4 regions of the Enterobacter cloacae subsp. cloacae ATCC 13047 genome follow, and region 1 is predicted to be linked to each of the others. Evidence: predicted binding sites of a transcription regulator. Region 1 holds the regulator's gene; each other region holds the start of a gene.

Region 1 (5,731 bases):
GAATGTTCGAATCCCCCGATTCACCCGGCGCGTCATACTCCAGACGCTGCTGACACCGCTGCAGGGCAATCTCACACGACTGCAAATAGCGCTGCGCCAGGTCTGGCGTCAGCATGGTATGTTCACGCGCCAGCGTGGTCATCGCGTTGATATGTTCGACGATGAACTGGCTGTGCGTCACCCAGAGCTTCATATCCGCCAGATAGTGCGAGTTAAAGCCGGGCTCCTGCATCGCCTGATTCAGCGAGTTGAACAGGGCGTTATGCGCCTGGTTGACCTTCATCCGCTGATACGCCAGCGGGGAGGGCTGCGGATCGTCGCTCAGGATCAGGCGGATAGCCTGCTGGTCGGCCTCCAGCGCGTCGTGGGCGTTCTGCCTGAGCAGGCCGCTTTGCCATTGTGGCCACAGCCAGACCATACCACCAAAGGCAATCAGACAGCCAATCAGGGTATCGATAAGCCTGGCGACAATAAACTGTTCGCCATTGAGCGTAAGCAATTGCAGGGTGTATACCGCCGTGACCGTAAAGCCCACCATCGCCCAGCCGTAGTTTTTGCGGATGATCAGGTAGCTCACCAGGGTAATCAATAGCATGCCTGCCAGCGTATAGCCTTCCGGCACGTGGAAGTGCAGCGTTACGCCTGCGATAATCAACCCCGCCATGGTTCCGCCCGCCCGGTGCAGAATACGCACCCGCGTGGCGCCGTAGCCATTCTGGGTGACAAACAGTACCGTCATTAATATCCAGTAGGGTTTGGGCAGATGCAGCGCCATGCCCATCAGGCTGGCGATGCTCAGCATCACGCTAATCCGGGCGGCGTTGCGCAGGGCGGAAGATTTAAACGAGAGATAGCTTTTAAGCGCAGGCAGTAGCGGCAGGCGCTTTTGCTTATCCGCCATCAGATCGCGGGGATAGAGCGGGCGCTGGGTACGCAGCACGCGGGCAATACGGCTGAAGTGCCAGGCGGCAAACTGGCCTACCGGGTTATCCTCGTGCTGGCGGGCGATTTTCTCCAGTGCGCCGAGCTGCTTGTCCATGTTAAAGCGGGTGGGGTAACGGTGATAAAGAATGTCGTCGGCCAGTACCCGCAGGCGTGCGGACACGGTCTGCGCGTTCCAGCGGATCACCGCTTCGGCATGGCTGCGCTCCACCAGCTTTTGCACCTCCTTCGGGTGGTGCAGGCTCACGGAGATATGCTCCTGCAGATCCAGCCCTACCTGGAAGGTGCGCAGCAGCCGTTTATATTCGTGGTTCTTGTTGGCGGCCAGCATATGCAGTTGCTGGTAGCACTGGCTTATCAGATCCACCACCTTCTGCTGGCGCGTCAGCAGCGGCGGTAGCGATTTTTCCGGGTCGGTATGCTGGGTCAGCAGTGTGTATTTGGCTTCGCAGTACTCCGCAAGCTGGACATAGAGCAGGCTCAGGGATTCACGCAGCGGTTGTTCCCGCCACAGCCAGAACCAGAACCAGTTAAACAGGCCATACCATAGCGTACCGAGGGCGTAGATCAGCAGCGGCTCCCACACTGGCATGTTACCTGCGAGACTCAGGGTAAAGATGGCCGCGATGAGTGAGGCGGGCAGTAACCGCGCGTGCAGCGAACTGATTTCGGCGGTCACCCCCAGCGTCATCGCCAGCACGCTCAGGATTAGCGGCAGCGGAATATCGCGGGCCAGCAAAAGCTGCACGGCCAGGCTACACCCGGCAAACAGCGAACCGCCGATAATCAGACGTTTGAAAAAACGCTTATGCGGGGTGTCGAGACCGGCAATGTTGCAGCAGGCGGGAACCAGTGAAAACAGCAGCCCCTGCTGAAGATGCCCAAGGATCAGGCCCACGGCCACAGGAAGGCACAACACCAGCGTTTGTCGCAGTGCGTAGTTAACTTCCGGGTGATAAATCAGCCTGCGCCACATGGGGAGTAGAGACAAAAACGGCGTGACACCTTGCGATGGCACGCCGTTTTATCGGGATTAACGGGTTCCGTAAACCACGATGGTTTTACCGTGGGCGGAGATCAGGTTCTGATCTTCCAGCATTTTCAGGATACGGCCCACTGTTTCACGGGAGCAACCGACGATCTGACCAATTTCCTGGCGGGTAATTTTAATTTGCATGCCGTCAGGGTGGGTCATAGCGTCTGGCTGTTTCGCCAGGTTCAGCAGGGTCTGCGCGATACGGCCGGTCACGTCCAGGAAGGCGAGGTTACCCACTTTCTCTGATGTCACCTGCAGACGGCGAGCCATCTGCGAAGAAAGACGCATCAGGATGTCAGGGTTAACCTGAATCAACTGACGGAATTTCTTGTAGGAAATTTCAGCCACTTCACATGCTGTCTTTGCACGAACCCAGGCGCTACGTTCCTGGCCTTCTTCAAACAGGCCCAGTTCACCGATAAAATCGCCCTGGTTCAGATAAGAAAGGATCATCTCTTTCCCTTCTTCATCTTTGATCAGCACTGCCACCGAGCCTTTGACGATGTAATACAACGTTTCCGCTTTTTCACCCTGGTGAATCAGCGTGCTCTTCGATGGGTACTTATGAATGTGGCAATGAGACAAGAACCATTCGAGAGTCGGGTCTGTTTGCGGTTTGCCAAGCACCATGCGCTGTTATCCTCTGTTATAAGCTGTCACCAGAGTCATAAGATGCATCCGGACTCTGGGGTTGCAATCGAATTCTTACCCATACCTGGGAAGTCGGCTGTCGTAACGTTTCGCAGCCAGTAAAGTTTGATGTCCTCTGCATACATGTGTAACGTCAATGTATTACTGTAGCATCCAGAGTGTTTTAGCATAGCTTTCGCCGCGTGTCTCCTGGTGTCTCGCTTCAGCATGACGCAGGTCGCCTTCCATTGCGAGAAATGTAACGCACGCGTAATCTGTCACCAAAAATGCAACGTTGGAGCTAATGAATATGCAAGCGCGCGTGAAATGGGTAGAAGGTTTAACGTTCCTGGGCGAGTCCTCGTCGGGACACCAGATTTTGATGGACGGTAACTCCGGCGATAAAGCACCCAGCCCAATGGAAATGGTGCTGATGGCGGCAGGTGGATGCAGCGCGATTGACGTGGTGTCGATTCTGCAAAAGGGCCGTCATGATGTGACCGACTGTGAAGTCAAGCTCACGTCAGAACGTCGCGAAGAGGCGCCACGCCTGTTCACGCACATTAACCTGCATTTTGTTGTCACCGGGAACGCGCTGAAAGATGCTGCCGTCTCACGCGCGGTGGATCTGTCTGCGGAGAAATACTGCTCTGTGGCGTTAATGCTGGAGAAAGCGGTAAAAATTACCCATTCGTATGAAGTGATCGAGGCGTGATTGATGGGGCATCGTGCGTGTTGATGCCCTCACCCTAACCCTCTCCCACCGGGCTGAGGGATCCCCAGTAATATGGTCATGCCACCATGACCATATTACTGGTACTCTTTTCCCAGCTTTTTCATCTCGTTAACTATATTCAGCCGTCTCACTTTTCCTGGCTCATGCCGGATGACTTCTTCTGCCAGACTCAGGTATGACAGAACCCGTCTGTGCCTGATGCTGCTTGCCTGATAGTGCCAGTGTAAACACTGCCTTTCTGCCCTGTAACCTGCCAGCCACATCACCAGGCTTGCCATTGCCGCGACCATATTCAGCACTTCCAGTCGCCCTTTTCCCTGACTCCGGCTCAGCCTCAGACCGAACCCGAAGCGTGGACTTTTGTCGTCCCGGAAGTTTTGTTCTATCTGCATTCTGCGGCTGTACAGGGCCATTATCTGGTGCGGCTCCAGTCCCTCTGCATTACTGAACAGCAGCCAGGGCTCCCGCGCGCTACTGCGGTGTTCCCGCTGTGTTTTCGGCATCCCCCCTTTTCCCTGACGCCCTGCGTCAGGGCGCTTATGCAGATAGAACCGGCCGTAACAGGGCGTTCGTGGTTTACGGGACAGGACACCGTAACCCACGCAGACCGGTTGTCCGGTAGCCTCAAGCTCACTGATTTTCATCCACTTTTTATCTCCGTCCAGCCGGAAGCTGATGCAGCCCCTGACCCTGCCGGTGAAGCTCCAGCCCAGCTGGCTGACATGCCGGAACCAGTCTGTCCGGAAGCCTGCATCCGTAATGATGGTGACGGCTTTATCTTTCGGGATGGCATCATGCAGGCGGTCAAGGAAGCGGCACTGTACATCGCTGTTCTGCGCCAGCTCTGCGGGGACAACCTCACTCATAAGCGGCAGTGAGCGACCATTACAGACCAGGCTTGCCCGCAGAAGATACCAGTTCCTGTCATGCCAGCCTGTCCAGTCGACAGCAATCACACAGAAGGGCATCAGGGAGGTGATGGTATGTGTGAGCAGGTGCTGAATACGGGGAATATCCCGGTGAAGGGCGGTATTACCCAGGGCACGGTCAACACGTTTAATTTTATTTTTGACGTGCGCCCTGCCGGGAAGAGAGCGACCAAGGCTGGTCAGGGTCAGATCCGCACCGTGCGTGAGGGCAACTGCCATGGAAACAAGAACATTAATCCGGAAGCTGTGAACGTCCGGTAAAGACGCGGAGAAAAATTTCTGGCAGACTGTCTGTAAAGGCACGATGAGGTCTCTTCTGATTTGTTAGCGCAACCAGTAGATCACACTTCATCGTGCTTTTCATTTTTCTGGGGAACCCTCAGCCCACCGGGAGAGGGAATATGATTATGCGATCTGTTTCCCTTCCATCAACCGCTGCACCAGCGGCGTCATGATCAGCTCCATCGCCAGCCCCATTTTTCCGCCGGGCACCACTAACGTATTCATGTGAGAAATAAACGAGCCCTGCAGCATCGCCAGCAGCCAGGGGTAATCGATGCCGTCGAGATTGCGGAAATGGATCACCACAAAGCTCTCATCCAGCGACGGGATACTTTTGGCCGCGAACGGGTTGGAGGTGTCCACCGTCGGCACACGCTGGAAGTTGATGTGGGTGCGGGAAAACTGTGGTGTCAGATAATTGATGTAATCTTCCATTGAGCGCACAACCGAATCCATCACCGCCTCGCGTGAATGGCCGCGCTCGCTGATGTCTCGCGTCAGCTTCTGGATCCACTCCAGGTTCACGATTGGCACCACGCCGACCAGCAGATCCACATGTCGCGCCACGTCGTGATGCGGCGTCACCACGCCGCCGTGCAATCCTTCGTAAAACAGCACGTCGGTAGGTTCCGGCAGCGGCTGCCAGGGAGTAAAGGTGCCCGGGACCTGATTCCAGGGAACGGCTTCGTCGTAGGTGTGCAGATACTTGCGGGACTGGCCTTTGCCGCTTAGGCCGTACTCCTGAAACGTTTGCTCCAGCAGGCCGAAGTCATTGGCCTCCGGGCCGAAGTAGCTGATGTGTTTGCCTAAATCACGCGCTTTGCGGATGGCCATATCCATCTCCGGGCGCGTATAGCGGTGAAAGCTGTCGCCTTCGACCTCCGCCGCGCGGAGATTCAACTGGGCGAAAATCTTGCGAAACGCGAGGCTGGTGGTGGTGGTTCCCGCACCACTCGACCCCGTAACGGCAATAACCGGATGTCTGGCAGACATAGCAACTCCCTGACTGGAAAGGTTGAAAGATCAGCCGTGAAACGCGTTGCGGGGCATGATATTGACCGTCTCATGCAGTTCAGACCACACCAGCACCACGTCGCCGCTTTTAAGCTGGCGTTTAACATCGTTGACCTTTTGCTCAAGCGAGCGTTCATGTTCACCATAATCGGTGCCTTCACG
Region 2 (5,731 bases), 1.4 Mb from region 1:
TTGGATGTTCCGACAGCCGTGTTCCGGCTGAGCGACTGACGGGCCTTGAGCCCGGCGAACTGTTTGTTCACCGTAACGTTGCCAACCTGGTGATTCATACCGATCTCAACTGCCTGTCTGTCGTTCAGTACGCCGTAGACGTCCTGGAGGTCGAGCACATCATTATTTGCGGTCACTACGGCTGCGGCGGCGTGCAGGCCGCTGTGGAAAACCCGGAACTGGGGCTCATCGATAACTGGCTGCTGCACATCCGCGATATCTGGTTCAAACATAGCTCACTGCTGGGTGAAATGCCGCAGGAGCGCCGGATGGACACGCTGTGTGAACTGAACGTGATGGAGCAGGTGTATAACCTGGGTCATTCAACGATCATGCAGTCAGCGTGGAAGCGCGGGCAGAAGGTCTCTATCCACGGCTGGGCGTACGGCATTCACGACGGCCTGCTGCGCAATCTGGAAGTGACCGCCACCAACCGCGAAACGCTGGAGCAGCGTTACCGTTCGGGCATTGCCAACCTCAAGCTTAAGCATGTGAACCATAAATAAAGCGGGGATTTTCTCCCTCTCCCTGTGGGAGAGGGCTGGGGTGAGGGCACCAGGCCGCACTACTCGTCCAGAAGCACAACCTTCCCAACATACGGCAGATGGCGGTAACGCTGCGCGTAGTCAATACCGTAACCGACGACGAACTCGTCCGGAATAGAGAAACCAACAAACTCCACCGGTACCTGCACTTCACGGCGGTCTGGTTTATCCAGCAGAGTACAGATGGCCAGGGATTTCGGCTCACGCAGGCTCAGGATCTCGCGCACTTTAGAAAGCGTGTTACCGGAGTCGATGATGTCTTCGACGATCAACACATCTTTGCCACGAATATCTTCATCCAGATCTTTCAGGATTTTCACATCACGGGTTGTGGACATGCCGCTGCCGTAGCTGGAGGCGGTCATAAAATCGACCTCATGTGACACCTGCACTTCACGGCACAGGTCTGCCATGAACATGAAAGAGCCACGCAACAGACCAACCAGCACCATTTCGCTGCCGCTGTCCTTGTAATGTTCGGTGATTTGACGACCCAGTTCGGCGATACGCGCTTTGATCTCGGCTTCCGGGATCATCACTTCAACAGTATGTTTCATATTACTAACCATATGATTTTAATGAAAATCTCTCAATGCGGATGAGTGTTATTCCGGCATCGATACGCAAGCCAGCCATTATATCAGCAAATGGCTAAGCCTGGCGTATGAGTTATAAAAAGCAAATATTGTGATTCCGATCACACTTGTTAATACCTATAATTAGTTGCTAGCAAATTATTAACAAAAACTGACGAGTACACTTTCTATGGCTGAAACAAACTCTAAACAGCCGCGTCTACTGGTGACACTAACAGCGTTATTCGCCGCCTTCTGCGGCCTGTACCTGTTAATCGGTGGCGTCTGGCTGGTCGCAATTGGCGGCTCCTGGTACTACCCCATTGCGGGCCTGGTTATGCTTGGCGTAACTGTTCTGCTCTGGCGTAGAAAACAATCCGCACTGTGGCTTTATGCGGCATTACTCCTCGCAACCATGATCTGGGGCGTCTGGGAAGTCGGGTTCGACTTCTGGGCACTGACGCCACGCAGCGACATTCTGGTCTTCTTCGGTATCTGGCTGATCCTGCCGTTCGTCTGGCGTCGCCTGATTGTGCCTTCCAGCGGTGCCGTTGCGGCGCTGCTTGTCGCTCTGCTAATCAGTGGCGGTATCCTGACCTGGGCCGGCTTTAACGACCCGCAGGAGATCAACGGTACGCTGAATGCAGAATCCACCCCTGCGGCGGCTATCTCGCAGGTGGCTGACGGCGACTGGCCAGCGTATGGCCGTAACCAGGAAGGTCAGCGCTACTCCCCGCTGAAGCAGATCAACGCGGACAACGTGAAAAACCTGAAAGAAGCCTGGGTATTCCGTACCGGCGATCTGAAGATGCCAAACGATCCGGGTGAACTGACCAACGAAGTGACGCCAATTAAAGTGGGCAACATGCTTTATCTGTGTACGGCGCACCAGCGTCTGTTCGCGCTCGACGCGGCCACCGGTAAAGAGAAATGGCACTTCGATCCGCAGCTGAACTCCAACCCGTCGTTCCAGCACATCACCTGCCGCGGTGTCTCTTACCACGAAGCGCGTGCGGATAATGCCAGCCCGGACGTCATTGCCGACTGTCCTCGCCGCATTATGCTGCCGGTGAACGATGGCCGCCTGTTCGCGATTAACGCCGAAACGGGCAAGCTGTGCGAAACCTTCGCCAACAAAGGTATCCTGAACCTGCAGACCAACATGCCGGACACCACGCCGGGTCTGTATGAACCCACCTCACCGCCAATCATCACTGATAAAACCATCGTGATTGCTGGTTCGGTCACGGATAACTTCTCCACCCGCGAAACCTCTGGCGTTATCCGTGGTTTCGACGTGAATACCGGTAAACTGCTGTGGGCCTTCGATCCGGGCGCGAAAGATCCTAATGCGATCCCGTCTGATGAACACACCTTTACCTTCAACTCGCCAAACTCCTGGGCACCGGCTGCGTATGATGCGAAGCTGGATCTGGTCTACCTGCCAATGGGCGTGACCACGCCTGATATCTGGGGCGGTAACCGTACCCCTGAGCAGGAACGTTATGCCAGCTCCATTCTGGCGCTGAACGCGACCACCGGTAAACTGGCGTGGAGCTACCAGACCGTACACCACGATCTGTGGGATATGGATATGCCGTCCCAGCCAACGCTGGCGGACATTACCGTTAACGGCAAAACCGTTCCGGTGATTTATGCTCCGGCGAAAACCGGTAACATCTTCGTACTGGACCGTCGTAACGGCGAGCTGGTTGTGCCTGCACCGGAAAAACCGGTTCCTCAGGGCGCGGCTAAAGGCGATTACGTCACTAAAACGCAGCCGTTCTCCGAACTGAGCTTCCGTCCGAAGAAAGACCTCAGCGGCGCAGACATGTGGGGTGCCACCATGTTTGACCAGCTGGTGTGCCGCGTAATGTTCCATCAGCTGCGCTATGAAGGCATCTTTACCCCGCCTTCTGAGCAGGGCACGCTGGTCTTCCCGGGTAACCTTGGGATGTTCGAATGGGGCGGGATCTCCGTTGACCCTAACCGCCAGGTAGCGATCGCCAACCCGATGGCGCTGCCGTTTGTCTCTAAACTGATCCCACGTGGTCCGGGTAACCCGATGGAGCAGCCGAAAGACGCGAAAGGCAGCGGTACCGAAGCCGGTATTCAGCCGCAGTATGGCGTACCGTTTGGCGTGACCCTGAATCCGTTCCTGTCTCCGTTTGGTCTGCCGTGTAAACAGCCTGCCTGGGGATATATCTCCGGTCTGGATCTGAAAACCAACCAGATCGTGTGGAAAAAACGTATTGGTACCCCGCAGGACAGCATGCCGTTCCCGATGCCGGTTCCGGTGCCGTTCAACATGGGTATGCCAATGCTGGGTGGCCCAATTTCCACCGCCGGTAACGTGCTGTTCATCGCGGCAACCGCAGATAACTACCTGCGCGCGTACAACATGACCAACGGTGAGAAACTGTGGCAAGGCCGTCTGCCAGCCGGTGGGCAGGCAACGCCGATGACCTATGAAGTGAATGGCAAGCAGTACGTTGTCATCTCTGCGGGCGGTCACGGTTCGTTTGGCACGAAGATGGGCGACTATATTGTCGCCTATGCGTTGCCGGATGACGCAAAATAAATGCAAAACGGCAACCTCGGTTGCCGTTTTTATGTTTGTTCCCTCTCCCACCGGGAGAGGGCCAGGGTGAGGGCATCAGGCCGCACCTGCGAAATGTAGGCCGGGTAAGGCGAAGCCGCCACCCGGCTTTTTTATACGGTAAAACCAAGCATCATCCCCGTATCTTCGTGTTCCAGCAGATGACAGTGCGCCATATAGGCAAACTCCTTTGGCGCCTCGTGGTCAAACTTCACCAGCACCTCGCTGACGCCGCCTTCCACTCTCACTGTATCTTTCCAGCCCGCGCGATGCGCATCCGGTGCTTTGCCGTTCTCTGAAAGAATACGGAACTGGGTGCCGTGAATATGGAACGGATGCAGCATCATGTCGCCTTCGCCTGAAATCACCCAGCGCTCAAACTGCCCTTTTGTAGCAGCAAACATTGGCGTATTCATATCGAACGCTTTGCCGTTGATCATATTGGCATTGTGGAAATCAAACCCGTGACCGCCGTGATTCATACCGCCCATCTTGCCGTGATCCATGTTCATATGGCCCATCATCTGCCCGTGGTGCATCCCCGCCATCGCCTGATCGCCATACTTTTTCATCAGCGCCTGCATGCCCATCATGTCGAGCATCGGATCCATGGAGAGCTGCAGCTTACGTTGCGTAAGCCCATCCAGCGACGGAAGTGCCGGCAGCGTGGTTAAGGTGTCCGGCAGCGTACCGGAGGCGGTGATCTGCAGCGGCTGAATACGTAAAACCGGGTGCGGCTTATCGAATGGCGCAACGGCCATCCCCATCTGGCTGACCGGGAGCGTCACCAGGTCAAATGATTTACCGTCGCTGATGTCCACCAGCACCTCAAAGCGCTCGCCCATCAGCACAGGGAGTTCATTCACTTTGACCGGCTCAGGCAGCAGTCCTCCGTCGCTCGCCACGACGTACAGCGGACGATTATCGCTGGTGGCAAAGTTCAGCGAGCGCGCGTTGCATCCGTTGAGCAGACGTAACCGCAGCCAGCCTTTTGGTGCAGCGTGCTGGGGGTAGATCGCGCCATTGGTCAGCAGCGTATCGCCAAACCAGCCTACCGCCGCGGTCATCACATCCAGCTGATAATCAATCTGACCGTCTGTGGAGAATTTTTTGTCCTGCACAATGACCGGCACATCGTCGATACCCCACTGTTTGGGCAGACGCAGCAAGCGACTTTCGTCATCTTCAATCAGCACCAGGCCTGCCAGCCCCATGGCCACCTGATGGCCCGTTTTACCATGCTGATGCGGGTGGAACCAGCAGGTCGCCGCCCGCTGCTCGGGGGTAAAGGTCACGGTACGCTTCCCACCCGCTTTTATAATCCCTTGCGGGCCGCCGTCGACCTCACCCGGCACTTCCAGCCCGTGCCAGTGCAGCGTCGTCTCTTCTGCCAGCGTGTTGTGAATATCAACGGTGACGGCTTTTCCTCTGCGCAACTGCAACGCCGGGCCAAGCACATTGCCGTTATAGCCCCAGGTGGTGGCGTTATTTTTACCAAACGCCGTTTTACCGGACTGAACCACCAGCTGGATACGGCCACGGGCATCGGCGGTCAATAAATCAGGAATGGGTAAGGCAGGTCTGTCAGCCGCCAGAACCGCGCGACTCCACAGTGGTAATGCGCTGGCAACCCCCAACGCAACGGAATATTTTAGAAATTCACGACGTTGCATATTCATTTCCTTATTTCGTGCAGACGATCTTTTGAGCATAAACCCTCCCCTTACCGGAAGGTCAAGTTACGCGGCAATAATAAAGATCGTCGCACTGGCACCAAATATGCTAACGTTAATTTTCCGTGATGCAGTGGTAGAAGCAATGAAGACGTTTTTCAGGACAATTTTGTTCACCAGCCTGATGGCAATGTGTGCGAACAGCTATGCGCTCAGTGAAAATGAAGCGGAAGATATGGCCGATCTGACGGCGGTTTTTGTGTTCCTGAAAAATGATTGTGGCTACCAGAATTTACCCAA
Region 3 (5,731 bases), 180 kb from region 1:
GTTCAGGTTGGCTTCAAGGATCATCAGCCCTGAATGGAGCATACAGAACCAGGTGAAGACCAGCGCAGCCAGCGACCAGAAGAACCACGCACCGGACATGACCACTGGCAGGGAGAACATCCCGGCACCAATAATGGTTCCGCCGATGATCACCACGCCGCCAAGCAGCGAAGGTGACGTTTGGGTGGTGGTTAGTGTCGCCATACAGCCATATCTCCAGTCAAAAATGTGGTTTGCATTTTAATGTGCTGCACTGTACCAGTACAAGAGTACAAAGGGAATAAAAAAAGCCCCGATAGTCTTTATCGGGGCTGTATATATTACTTTACGTCAGAAACGAAAGGCTTACGCGTCACCAAAACGACGACGGCTGGTGCCTTCTTCACGACGTGGGCCACGGCTATCACGGCGTTCACCGGAGAAACGACGACCTTCACCACCGCGACCTTCGCTGCGACCGCCTTCACGACGCTCGCCACCGAAACCGCGACCACCGCCACGACGTTCGCCGCCACGGTCAGGACGTGGCTGTGCATCGCCCAGCAGCTGCATGTTCATCGGCTTGTTCAGGATGCGGGTGCGAGTAAAGTGCTGCAGTACTTCGCCCGGCATGCCTTTTGGCAGCTCGATGGTGGAGTGAGATGCGAACAGCTTGATGTTACCGATGTAACGGCTGCTGATGTCGCCTTCGTTCGCGATCGCGCCAACGATATGACGAACTTCAACACCATCATCACGGCCCACTTCAATGCGGTACAGTTCCATTTCGCCAGCGTCACGACGCTCACGACGTGGACGGTCTTCGCCACCACGCTCTGAACGGTCACCACGTGGGCCACGATCGTTACGGTCACCACGGCGTTCGAAGCGATCGTCACGATCGCGGAACTCACGACGAGGACGCATCGGTGCATCTGGTGGCACGATCAGGGTACGTTCGCCCTGTGCCATCTTCAGCAGTGCTGCAGCCAGCGTTTCGATATCCAGCTCTTCGCCTTCAGCGGTTGGCTGAATCTGCGCCAGCAGCGCACGGTACTGATCCAGATCGCTGCTTTCCAGCTGCTGCTGGACTTTCGCGGCGAATTTTTCCAGACGGCGTTTGCCCAGCAGTTCTGCGTTTGGCAGCTCCGCTTCCGGAATGGTCAGCTTCATGGTGCGTTCAATGTTACGCAGCAGACGACGCTCGCGGTTCTCAACGAACAGCAGGGCACGACCCGCACGACCTGCACGACCGGTACGGCCGATACGGTGAACGTAAGACTCAGAGTCCATTGGGATGTCGTAGTTTACAACCAGGCTGATACGCTCAACGTCCAGACCACGTGCTGCCACGTCGGTTGCAATCAGGATATCCAGACGACCGTCTTTCAGACGCTCCAGCGTCTGCTCACGCAGAGCCTGGTTCATGTCGCCATTCAGCGCTGCGCTGTTGTAGCCGTTACGCTCCAGGGCTTCAGCCACTTCCAGGGTCGCGTTTTTGGTACGAACGAAGATAATCGCCGCATCAAAATCTTCCGCTTCCAGGAAACGCACCAGCGCTTCGTTTTTGCGCATGCCGTACACAGACCAGTAGCTCTGGCTGATGTCCGGGCGAGTGGTAACGCTGGACTGAATGCGCACTTCCTGCGGCTCTTTCATGAAGCGGCGGGTAATGCGACGGATTGCTTCTGGCATGGTGGCAGAGAACAGAGCGGTCTGATGACCTTCCGGGATCTGCGCCATGATGGTTTCTACGTCTTCGATGAAGCCCATACGCAGCATTTCGTCGGCTTCATCCAGTACCAGACCGCTCAGTTTAGAGAGATCCAGTGTACCGCGCTTCAGGTGATCCAGCAGACGGCCCGGCGTACCGACAACAATCTGTGGGCCCTGGCGCAGGGCGCGTAACTGCACGTCATAACGCTGGCCGCCGTACAGGGCTACCACGTTTACGCCGCGCATGTGTTTAGAGAATTCCGTCATCGCTTCCGCAACCTGAACCGCCAGTTCACGGGTTGGAGCCAGGACGAGGATCTGCGGTGCACGCAGGTCCGGATCAATGTTGTTCAGAAGCGGCAGCGAGAATGCTGCGGTTTTGCCGCTACCAGTCTGGGCCATGCCCAGCACGTCACGACCAGAGAGCAGATGTGGGATACATTCTGCCTGGATCGGAGATGGTTTTTCGTAACCGAGATCGTTAAGAGCTTCAAGGATAGGAGCCTTCAGGCCCAGATCTGCAAAAGTGGTTTCGAATTCAGCCATGTAGTACGAGTGCCTCAATGTCAATGGCGGCCAGTCTACTTAGCTCATCGTGAAAATGATCTGCAATTTTCATTGAAAAGTGTGAACCGGCTCAAATTAGGTGTATTGACGAACAACAACGCCCTCACCAGTGAAGGTGATGGCAATCAAAAAGATTACGGGCTGATGTTTATGTCGTCAGCTATTGCTGGTCCGATTCTGCCAGGTCATCTTGCTCCTGGCCCAAGAGCGATAATTCCAACAATGCATAACGGTGCTCAACGAAGTTGTGTACGTTGTTAGCAACCGCTAATTTGAACAGTGCCGTAGCGCTGTCCTTATCCCCCAGACTTAGGTAGTACTTACCTAAATAGAAGTTGGTTTCACTGAGATGCTCAGCGAGCGAGGTGTTATCCGTTGCGTCCGCCTTGAGGCGTTCCATCAGCGTTGCTTCGCTAATGTTGCCCAGGTAGAACTCGACAATGTTCCATCCCCACTGTTCCTTGTCCGATTTGTCGAAGCGCTGTTTCAGTGCCTCTTTTGCCTGCTTCTCATCGAGCTTCTGCTCAACGATGTAAAGCCACAGGCTACGGAAAGGATCATTAGGATCGTCTTGATAAAACGCCAGCAGATCATCTTGCGCTAACTTATCACGACCGCCGTAATACAATGCGATACCGCGATTCAAGTGCGCGTAGTTGTAAGTTGGATCAAGCTCAAGTACAGAATCAAACGCTTCATAGGCAGCATCAAAATTGCCTGCCTGCGTTAAATAAATGCCTAAGTAATTGAATACTTCAGGCATATCAGGTCGGATAGCCAGCGCTTGTGAGAAATCATTTCGCGCTAATGCCCTCAGACCGAGACTATCATACAACACTCCGCGCTCATATAAAAGCTGTGCGCGTTCGTCATCGGTTAAAGCCCGACTGGCAAGAATTTGTTCCATGCGTGCCAGAATCACTTCCTGCTGCAAAGTCGGTTGCAATGGCACTGCGAGGACTTCGCTCTTACGCCAGGCAGAGTTGCTGCATCCTGCCAGCGTTAAAGCTGTCGCAACGAAACACCAGCGCAAAAAAGGCTTCATTTCCCACTCCCGAAGACAACTATTGGATGAACGTCCTGTCCCCCGGCGGCTTAACAAGGCGTCCTGCCTGATAATGGCCCTCCGCGATGCGGAGGGCAAATGGCAACCTTACTCGCCTTGCTGTTCTGCTGCCGGTGCTTCTGGCGCAGCAGCTGGCTGAGACTGCTCGGTTGCTTCTTTAATGCTCAGACGGATACGGCCCTGGCGGTCAACTTCCAGAACTTTAACCGGTACTTCCTGACCCATCTGCAGGTAATCGGTCACTTTCTCAACGCGCTTGTCAGCGATTTGAGAGATGTGTACCAGACCTTCTTTACCGCCACCGATGGCAACGAACGCGCCAAAGTCAACGATACGGGTCACTTTACCATTGTAGATACGTCCCACTTCGATTTCTGCAGTGATTTCTTCGATGCGACGAATCGCGAATTTCGCTTTTTCGCCGTCGGTCGCTGCGATCTTCACCGTACCGTCATCTTCGATTTCAATGGTGGTGCCGGTCTCTTCGGTCAGCGCACGGATCACGGAACCGCCCTTACCGATAACATCTTTGATCTTGTCTGGATTGATCTTGATGGTGTGAATACGCGGAGCGAACTCGGAGATATCACCGCGTGGCGCGTTGATAGCCTGTTCCATCACGCCCAGGATGTGCAGACGCGCACCTTTAGCCTGGTTCAGAGCAACCTGCATGATCTCTTTGGTGATACCTTCAATTTTGATATCCATCTGCAGTGCAGAGATACCGTCGCGGGAACCCGCCACTTTGAAGTCCATATCGCCCAGGTGGTCTTCGTCGCCCAGAATGTCAGACAGAACAACAAAGTTGTCGCCCTCTTTCACCAGACCCATTGCGATACCCGCAACGGCGGCTTTGATTGGCACGCCTGCATCCATCAGCGCCAGAGAGGCACCACACACGGAAGCCATGGAAGAAGAACCGTTGGATTCGGTGATTTCAGAAACCACACGAACGGTGTACGGGAATTTGTCTGCGTCTGGCATCACTGCCAGCACGCCGCGCTTCGCCAGACGACCGTGACCAATTTCACGACGCTTAGGCGAACCCACCATACCGGTTTCCCCTACGGAGTACGGAGGGAAGTTATAGTGGAACAGGAAGCTGTCAGTGCGCTCGCCCATCAGTTCGTCGATGATCTGTGCGTCACGTGCAGTACCCAGGGTCGCGGTAACCAGCGCCTGCGTTTCGCCACGGGTGAACAGCGCAGAACCGTGAGTACGTGGCAGTACGCCAGTACGTACGTCCAGACCACGGATCATGTCTTTTTCACGGCCATCGATACGCGGCTCGCCAGCCAGTACGCGGCTACGAACAACGTTTTTCTCGATTGCGTGCAGAATTTCGCTCAGCTCGTTAGCGTCCAGCGTTTCGTCTTCAGCAACCAGCGTGGCGATGGTTTCGTCTTTGATCACGTCAACCTGAGCATAACGCTCCTGCTTGTCGGTGATACGGTACGCATCGCTCAGACGCGCTTCAGCCAGTGCAGCAACGCGTGCGTTCAGCGCGTCGTTAGCGGCTTCAGGCTGCCAGTCCCAACGCGGTTTACCGGCTTCTTTCACCAGCTCGTTGATGTTCTGGATAACAACCTGCTGTTGGTCGTGGCCGAAGACCACAGCGCCCAGCATCTGGTCTTCGCTCAGCAGCTCTGCTTCAGACTCAACCATCAGAACGGCGGCTTCCGTACCGGCAACAACCAGGTCCAGCTTACTTTCTTTCAGCTCTTCCTGAGTCGGGTTCAGCACGTACTGGTCGTTGATGTAACCAACGCGCGCGGCACCGATAGGACCATTGAATGGAATACCGGACAGAGACAGCGCAGCGGAGGCACCGATCATCGCAACGATATCCGGGTTAACCTGTGGGTTAACGGAAACCACGGTCGCGATAACCTGCACTTCGTTTACAAAGCCTTCCGGGAACAGCGGACGAACCGGGCGGTCAATCAGACGCGCGATCAGGGTTTCGCCTTCGCTTGGGCGGCCTTCACGACGGAAGAAGCCACCCGGGATTTTACCGGCAGCGTAAGTACGCTCCTGGTAGTTAACGGTCAGTGGGAAGAAGTCCTGACCTGGTTTAGCTTTTTTCTGGCCAACAACGGTCACGAATACCGCGGTGTCATCCATGCTTACCATAACGGCAGCAGTAGCCTGACGTGCCATCATGCCGGTTTCCAGCGTGACGGTATGCTGACCATACTGGAATTTACGAACGATCGGATTCAGCAAAATTCTGTCCTTTCTTAAATGTTTGACAGCACACCACCGGTGTGCTGACGATTTAACCCGACCTTCTTCGCATCCTCGCGACTAATGACAACCAACACCCCCATGGGTGAAGCCTCTCATTAGCCGCGCGAACCTCTGCAAGGAAGATCATTTATAGCAACAATACAATAGTTTCCA
Region 4 (5,731 bases), 1.3 Mb from region 1:
CACCTTGCCTATCCGGGCCTCCAACCGGGCGCGATTTTTGCCCCACAAATCCAGATCCCAGCCCGCGGTCAAGCCAAAGGTACCGTTGGTATACCAGGGGCCGGTGGTGCCCGCAGCCGGGTCGGTTATGGCAAAGGGCCCCATCAGCCCTTCAGCGGACATTTTCTGACGTTCAGCATCGGCCGAAAAATCAATTTGCGGGCCGTCGGCCGCCAGGGCTGCTTTGGCCTGGGCTTCGGCAAGGGTAATACGCTGACGGGCAATCTGCATATCGGGCGCATCACTTAATGCTTTGGCAATTAGCTTATCAAGCTGCGGATCGTTATACGCTTTCCACCATGCATTTTCCGGCCAGTTCTGATGAGGCAGCACCGTATTAACCGACGCCGTGACCGACTGGGTATTGAGGGGAGTTACCGTGGCATGTTGCGGCGCACAGCCGGCCAGAATAATGGCAAAGGGAGCACTCAGAGATAAAATAAGAAAACGTTTCATTACGCCATTCACGCCAAAAAATAAAGGCGCAAAGTACGCCTGATGCCTCTCTTTTTTTAGTAATGCGTGGCAATGCGCAAATTGTCATACATTTTTGTAATTAGAAAATTATACATGCCGAGAATATTTCAAATTAACAAATTCATCTAAATTATAAATTGCCTGCTACACTTACTGTTGACATACATACGCAGGAGAAGGGAATGAAAATATTATTGTGGGTCATTTTAATTATATTTCTGATAGGACTGCTGGTGGTAACGGGTGTGTTCAAGATGATTTTCTGATTTCTTTGCCCGGCACCGCGCCGGGCAAAGGTCAACCAGCCCATGCGTCTGGTCCAGCGCTTCACAGCGATAATTGCGGTCACACGCTTATTATTTTGCCTGGATCACCCGCGCAATATCCGCAGAAGTCTGTAATGTCCGAATCTCCTGAAATAACCCCAGCGCTTCATCGTACTCTTTGCGTAAATAGCTGAGCCACTGTTTGATGCGCGCCACGTGATATAGCCCGGTGTCGCCCTGCTTTTCCAGACGGCTATATTTTTGCAGCAGCGTAACAACATCAGCCCACGGCATACGCGGCTCGTTATATTTAATCACCCGGCTGAGGTTAGGCACATTCAATGCCCCGCGGCCGATCATCACCGCCTCGCAGCCGGTGGCTTTGAGACAGGCCTGCGCGCTCTGGTAATCCCAGATTTCCCCGTTGGCGATCACCGGAATGCTGAGGCGTTTACGGATCTCACCAATTGCCTGCCAGTTAATGCGCTCGGCTTTGTAGCCATCTTCTTTGGTGCGGCCATGCACCACCAGTTCAGTAGCCCCGGCCTGCTGCACCGCATCGGCAATTTCAAACTGCCGCGCGTCGCTGTCCCAGCCCAGGCGCACTTTCACCGTCACCGGCAAATGAGCAGGCACGGCTTCACGCATCGCTTTCGCGCCACGGTAAATCAGCTCAGGATCTTTTAGCAGCGTCGCCCCGCCGCCGCTGCCGTTCACCAGCTTCGACGGGCAGCCACAGTTGAGATCAACCCCGTAAGAGCCCAGCTCGACGGCACGGGCGGCGTTCTCGGCCAGCCATTCAGGATACTGGCCCAGCAGCTGAATACGCACCAGCGTGCCGGAGGTAGTCCGGCTCTGACGGTGCAGCTCCGGGCAGAGTCTGTAGAACGATTTTACCGGCAACAACATATCGACCACGCGCAAAAACTCCGTCACGCAGAGATCGTAATCGTTTACCTCGGTCAGAAGTTCGCGCACGAGGGAGTCGAGCACGCCTTCCATTGGGGCCAGTAAAACACGCATAGCAGTACCTGTGAAAAAAGACGCGCTATAGTAATCGCTCTGTATGTATGTTGAAAGCACGACGTTCTATTCTGGAATGACGGGTATGCTTAAAATTCATGATGTGATCCATGGCACACTTTCGGGTTTAATTGTATGATGAATGCGTTTCAGCAAGGATTTTAACCATGAGAAAATCATTGAACATTATCTGGCAATATCTGCGCGCATTCGTCCTGATTTACGCCTGCCTGTACGCCGGGATTTTCATCGCTTCCCTGCTTCCTATCACCATTCCCGGCAGCATTATCGGCATGCTGATCCTCTTTGTTCTGCTGGCGTTGCAAATTCTGCCCGCTAAGTGGGTCAACCTCGGCTGCTTCGTTCTTATTCGCTATATGGCGCTGCTGTTCGTGCCGATTGGCGTCGGGGTCATGCAGTACTTCGATCTGCTTAAAGCCCAGTTCGGCCCGATTGTCGTCTCCTGCGCGGTCAGTACGCTGGTGGTTTTCCTTGTGGTGAGCTGGAGTTCGCATCTGGTACATGGCGAACGTAAAGTGGTTGGACAGAAAGGAACAAAACAATGATGGCCAATATCTGGTGGTCGCTGCCATTAACCCTGGCGGTGTTCTTCGCGGCGCGCAAACTTGCCGCCCGGTTCAAGATGCCGCTGCTTAACCCGTTGCTGGTGGCGATGGTGGTGATTATCCCGTTCCTGCTGCTTACCGGTATTCCTTACGAACGCTACTTTGCCGGCAGCAAAATTTTAAACGACCTGCTACAACCCGCCGTGGTCGCGCTCGCATTTCCTTTATATGAACAGCTGCACCAGATCCGCGCCCGCTGGAAATCCATTATTACCATCTGTTTTGTGGGGAGCCTGGTGGCGATGATCACCGGTACTTCAGTCGCACTGCTGATGGGGGCCTCTGCGCAAATTGCCGCCTCTATTCTGCCGAAATCGGTAACCACGCCTATCGCCATGGCCGTGGGCGGTAGCCTCGGCGGCATTCCTGCCATCAGCGCCATGTGCGTGATCTTTGTCGGCATACTGGGCGCCGTGTTTGGCCATACCCTGCTCAATGTCATGCGCATTCATACTAAAGCCGCACGCGGTCTGGCGATGGGCACCGCGTCGCACGCGCTGGGCACCGCCCGCTGTGCGGAGCTGGATTACCAGGAGGGGGCGTTCAGCTCGCTGGCACTGGTGATCTGCGGAATCATGACCTCGCTGATGGCGCCGTTCATTTTCCCCGTGATTCTGGCGGTGATGGGCTAAAATTTGCGATGCGTCGCGCAAATTTCATTTTGTTTTCATAAGTTGCATACATAATGAGATATGGATCACATATAAAGCCCCAGCGGCTCCGTACACTACCGATCCATTAACCTTTATGAGGCAAACGCCATGCATCCACGTTTTCAAGCGGCTTTCGCCCGGCTTGCAGAGAAATTGCAATCAGCTCTGGCCCCGATTCTGGCGGATGAGCATTTCCCCGCCCTGCTCACCGCTGAGCAGATCACCACGCTGAAACAGGCCACGGATCTTGACGAAGACGCGCTGGCTTTCGCATTGCTGCCGCTGGCTGCCGCCTGTGCACGTGCCGATCTTTCCCACTTTAACGTTGGCGCCATTGCGCGCGGCGTCAGCGGAACCTGGTACTTCGGCGGAAACATGGAGTTCCTGGGCGCAACCATGCAGCAGACTGTTCATGCGGAACAGAGCGCCATCAGCCACGCCTGGCTGCGCGGCGAAAAGGCCCTGAGCGCCATTACCGTGAACTACACCCCGTGCGGGCACTGCCGTCAGTTTATGAATGAACTGAACAGCGGGCTGCAGCTGCGCATCAATCTGCCGGGTCGCGCGCCGCACACGCTGGGCGACTACCTGCCTGACGCCTTTGGTCCGAAAGATCTTGAAATCAAAACCCTGCTGATGGACGAGCAGGATCACGGTTACACGCTGACCGGTGATGACCTGACCCAGGCGGCCATTCGCGCTGCCAACAAGAGCCATACGCCGTACAGCAAATCCCCGAGCGGCGTGGCACTGCAATGCCGCGATGGGCGTATTTTTAGCGGCAGCTATGCCGAAAACGCCGCGTTTAACCCAACGCTGCCACCGCTGCAGGGCGCACTGAACCTGCTGAGTCTGAACGGCTATGACTACCCGGATATTCAGCGCGCCATTCTGGCAGAAATTGCCGATGCACCGCTGATTCAATGGGATGCCACCGCCGCCACCCTGAAAGCGCTGGGCTGCACGTCAATCGAGCGTGTATTGCTGGCGTGATCCTTCTGGCGGGCAGACATGCCCGCCCGTTTTGCTGAAAAAGCCTTCAGTTGATGCGCTGTTTCTTGCGCTAACCAGGCGGGTACAGTAGCCTGAGTTAAATTCACCTTCGGTACGAGCCATCTGCATGTTAAAGCGCGTTTTTTACAGCCTGTCTGTCCTGGTCGGCATACTGCTGTTGATCGTGCTGGGTCTCGACCGGTGGATGAGCTGGAAAACGGCCCCCTACATTTTTGATGACCTGCAGGACCTGCCCTATCGCCAGGTGGGTGTGGTGCTCGGCACCGCAAAGTATTACCGCACCGGTGTCATCAATCAGTATTACCGCTACCGCATTCAGGGCGCGCTCAACGCCTACAACAGCGGCAAGGTCAATTACCTGCTGTTAAGCGGCGATAACGCGCTGCAAAGCTACAACGAACCGGTCACCATGCGCAAAGACCTGATTGCCGCAGGCGTTGATCCGGCAGATATCGTGCTCGACTACGCCGGGTTCCGCACGCTCGACTCCATCGTGCGCACGCGCAAAGTGTTCGACACCAACGACTTCATCATCATCACCCAGCGCTTCCACTGCGAGCGTGCGCTGTTTATCGCGCTGCACATGGGCATTCAGGCGCAGTGTTATGCGGTGCCCTCGCCAAAAGATATGCTGAGCGTGCGCGTGCGTGAGTTTGGCGCTCGCTTTGGCGCGCTGGCCGATCTCTATATCTTCAAACGTGAACCGCGCTTTTTAGGCCCACTGGTGCCAATTCCGGCCATGCATGAAGTGCCGGAAGATGCGCAGGGTTATCCGGCGGTGACGCCGGAGCAGTTGCTGGATATGCAGAAAAAACAAGGAAAATAATGGCAGGAGCCAGGTTATGCAAACAGATTATGTATTATTTACGGCTGCCGTAGAGATCGTCGGTTTCTGGTTGCTTTTCCAAAATTTCAGAGCCTGGAAAAAAGGTATCACTCACATCCGTTACTACCCTTTTTTTGGTGCCAGGAGACTTGAACCCATTTATCGTCGTGATGAACCAATAATTTTTTGCCTCATCCTGATATGGGAAACGTTGTTGATAGTTGGACTGATGGCAACGATGCTTTATTGCACCTTGTGGTTATACCTTCACGAAATAGGCTTTTTGCACGAGTAAATATATATCCAAAAAAAACTCGTCGCAGCACAAACTACGACGAGCTTCTTTTTACTTCTATTACTTCTTACGCGCGTATTTCAGTGAGTCCAGCGCAACCGCGAAGATGATAATGGCGCCCTTGATGATGTACTGCCAGTACGGGTTCACGCCGATGTAGGTCAGACCATAGTTGATGACCGTAAAGATGATCACACCGGTGACCACGCCGAGCACAGTACCCACACCGCCGCTGAAAGAGACCCCGCCCACCACGCAGGCGGCAATCGCATCCAGTTCGTACATAAAGCCGAGGTTGTTGGTGGCAGAGCCGATACGGCCCGCTTCCAGCATCCCGCCGAAGGCATAGAACACACCGGACAGGGCATAAATCATCAGCAGGTTCAGGGCCACGTTCACGCCGGACACTTTCGCTGCTTCCGGGTTACCCCCGATAGCGAAGATGTTCTTACCAAAGCGGGTTTTGTTCCACAGGATCCAGACGAACGCCACCGCAATCAACGCGTAGAAGG

The links. The regulator CRP, encoded in region 1, controls carbon source genes, mostly activating them, when cyclic AMP is high. The targets are predictions, from matches to a motif close to ATGTGANNNNNNTCACAT.
Region 2: hpt (hypoxanthine phosphoribosyltransferase) is a predicted target of CRP. The motif match lies at 1,270-1,287, and genes of this name have one in related genera.
Region 3: yrbN (protein YrbN) is a predicted target of CRP. The motif match lies at 2,321-2,338, and genes of this name have one in related genera.
Region 4: ECL_RS17085 (CidA/LrgA family protein) is a predicted target of CRP. The motif match lies at 1,907-1,924, and genes of this name have one in related genera.

What each region holds. Positions count from the first base shown of each region.
Region 1 covers NC_014121.1:4,838,806-4,844,536, reverse strand. The annotation lists gene ECL_RS23635 (YccS/YhfK family putative transporter) at 1-1,918, opposite strand, end outside; gene crp (cAMP-activated global transcriptional regulator CRP) at 1,976-2,608, opposite strand; gene ECL_RS23625 (OsmC family protein) at 2,919-3,323, shown strand; gene ECL_RS23620 (IS4 family transposase) at 3,419-4,492, opposite strand; gene ECL_RS23615 (phosphoribulokinase) at 4,679-5,548, opposite strand; gene ECL_RS23610 (YheU family protein) at 5,579-5,731, opposite strand, start outside.
Region 2 covers NC_014121.1:932,577-938,307, reverse strand. The annotation lists gene can (carbonate dehydratase) at 1-545, shown strand, start outside; gene hpt (hypoxanthine phosphoribosyltransferase) at 605-1,141, opposite strand; gene ECL_RS04485 (glucose/quinate/shikimate family membrane-bound PQQ-dependent dehydrogenase) at 1,350-3,740, shown strand; gene cueO (multicopper oxidase CueO) at 3,872-5,431, opposite strand; gene ECL_RS04475 (YacC family pilotin-like protein) at 5,577-5,731, shown strand, end outside.
Region 3 covers NC_014121.1:4,662,292-4,668,022, forward strand. The annotation lists gene mtr (tryptophan permease) at 1-204, opposite strand, end outside; gene ECL_RS22655 (DEAD/DEAH family ATP-dependent RNA helicase) at 346-2,241, opposite strand; gene yrbN (protein YrbN) at 2,234-2,314, opposite strand; gene nlpI (lipoprotein NlpI) at 2,423-3,307, opposite strand; gene pnp (polyribonucleotide nucleotidyltransferase) at 3,416-5,554, opposite strand.
Region 4 covers NC_014121.1:3,530,532-3,536,262, forward strand. The annotation lists gene mdtQ (multidrug resistance outer membrane protein MdtQ) at 1-495, opposite strand, end outside; gene yohP (small membrane protein YohP) at 699-782, shown strand; gene dusC (tRNA dihydrouridine(16) synthase DusC) at 873-1,805, opposite strand; gene ECL_RS17085 (CidA/LrgA family protein) at 1,973-2,371, shown strand; gene ECL_RS17090 (CidB/LrgB family autolysis modulator) at 2,368-3,063, shown strand; gene cdd (cytidine deaminase) at 3,193-4,077, shown strand; gene sanA (outer membrane permeability protein SanA) at 4,205-4,924, shown strand; gene ECL_RS17105 (hypothetical protein) at 4,941-5,219, shown strand; gene mglC (galactose/methyl galactoside ABC transporter permease MglC) at 5,280-5,731, opposite strand, start outside.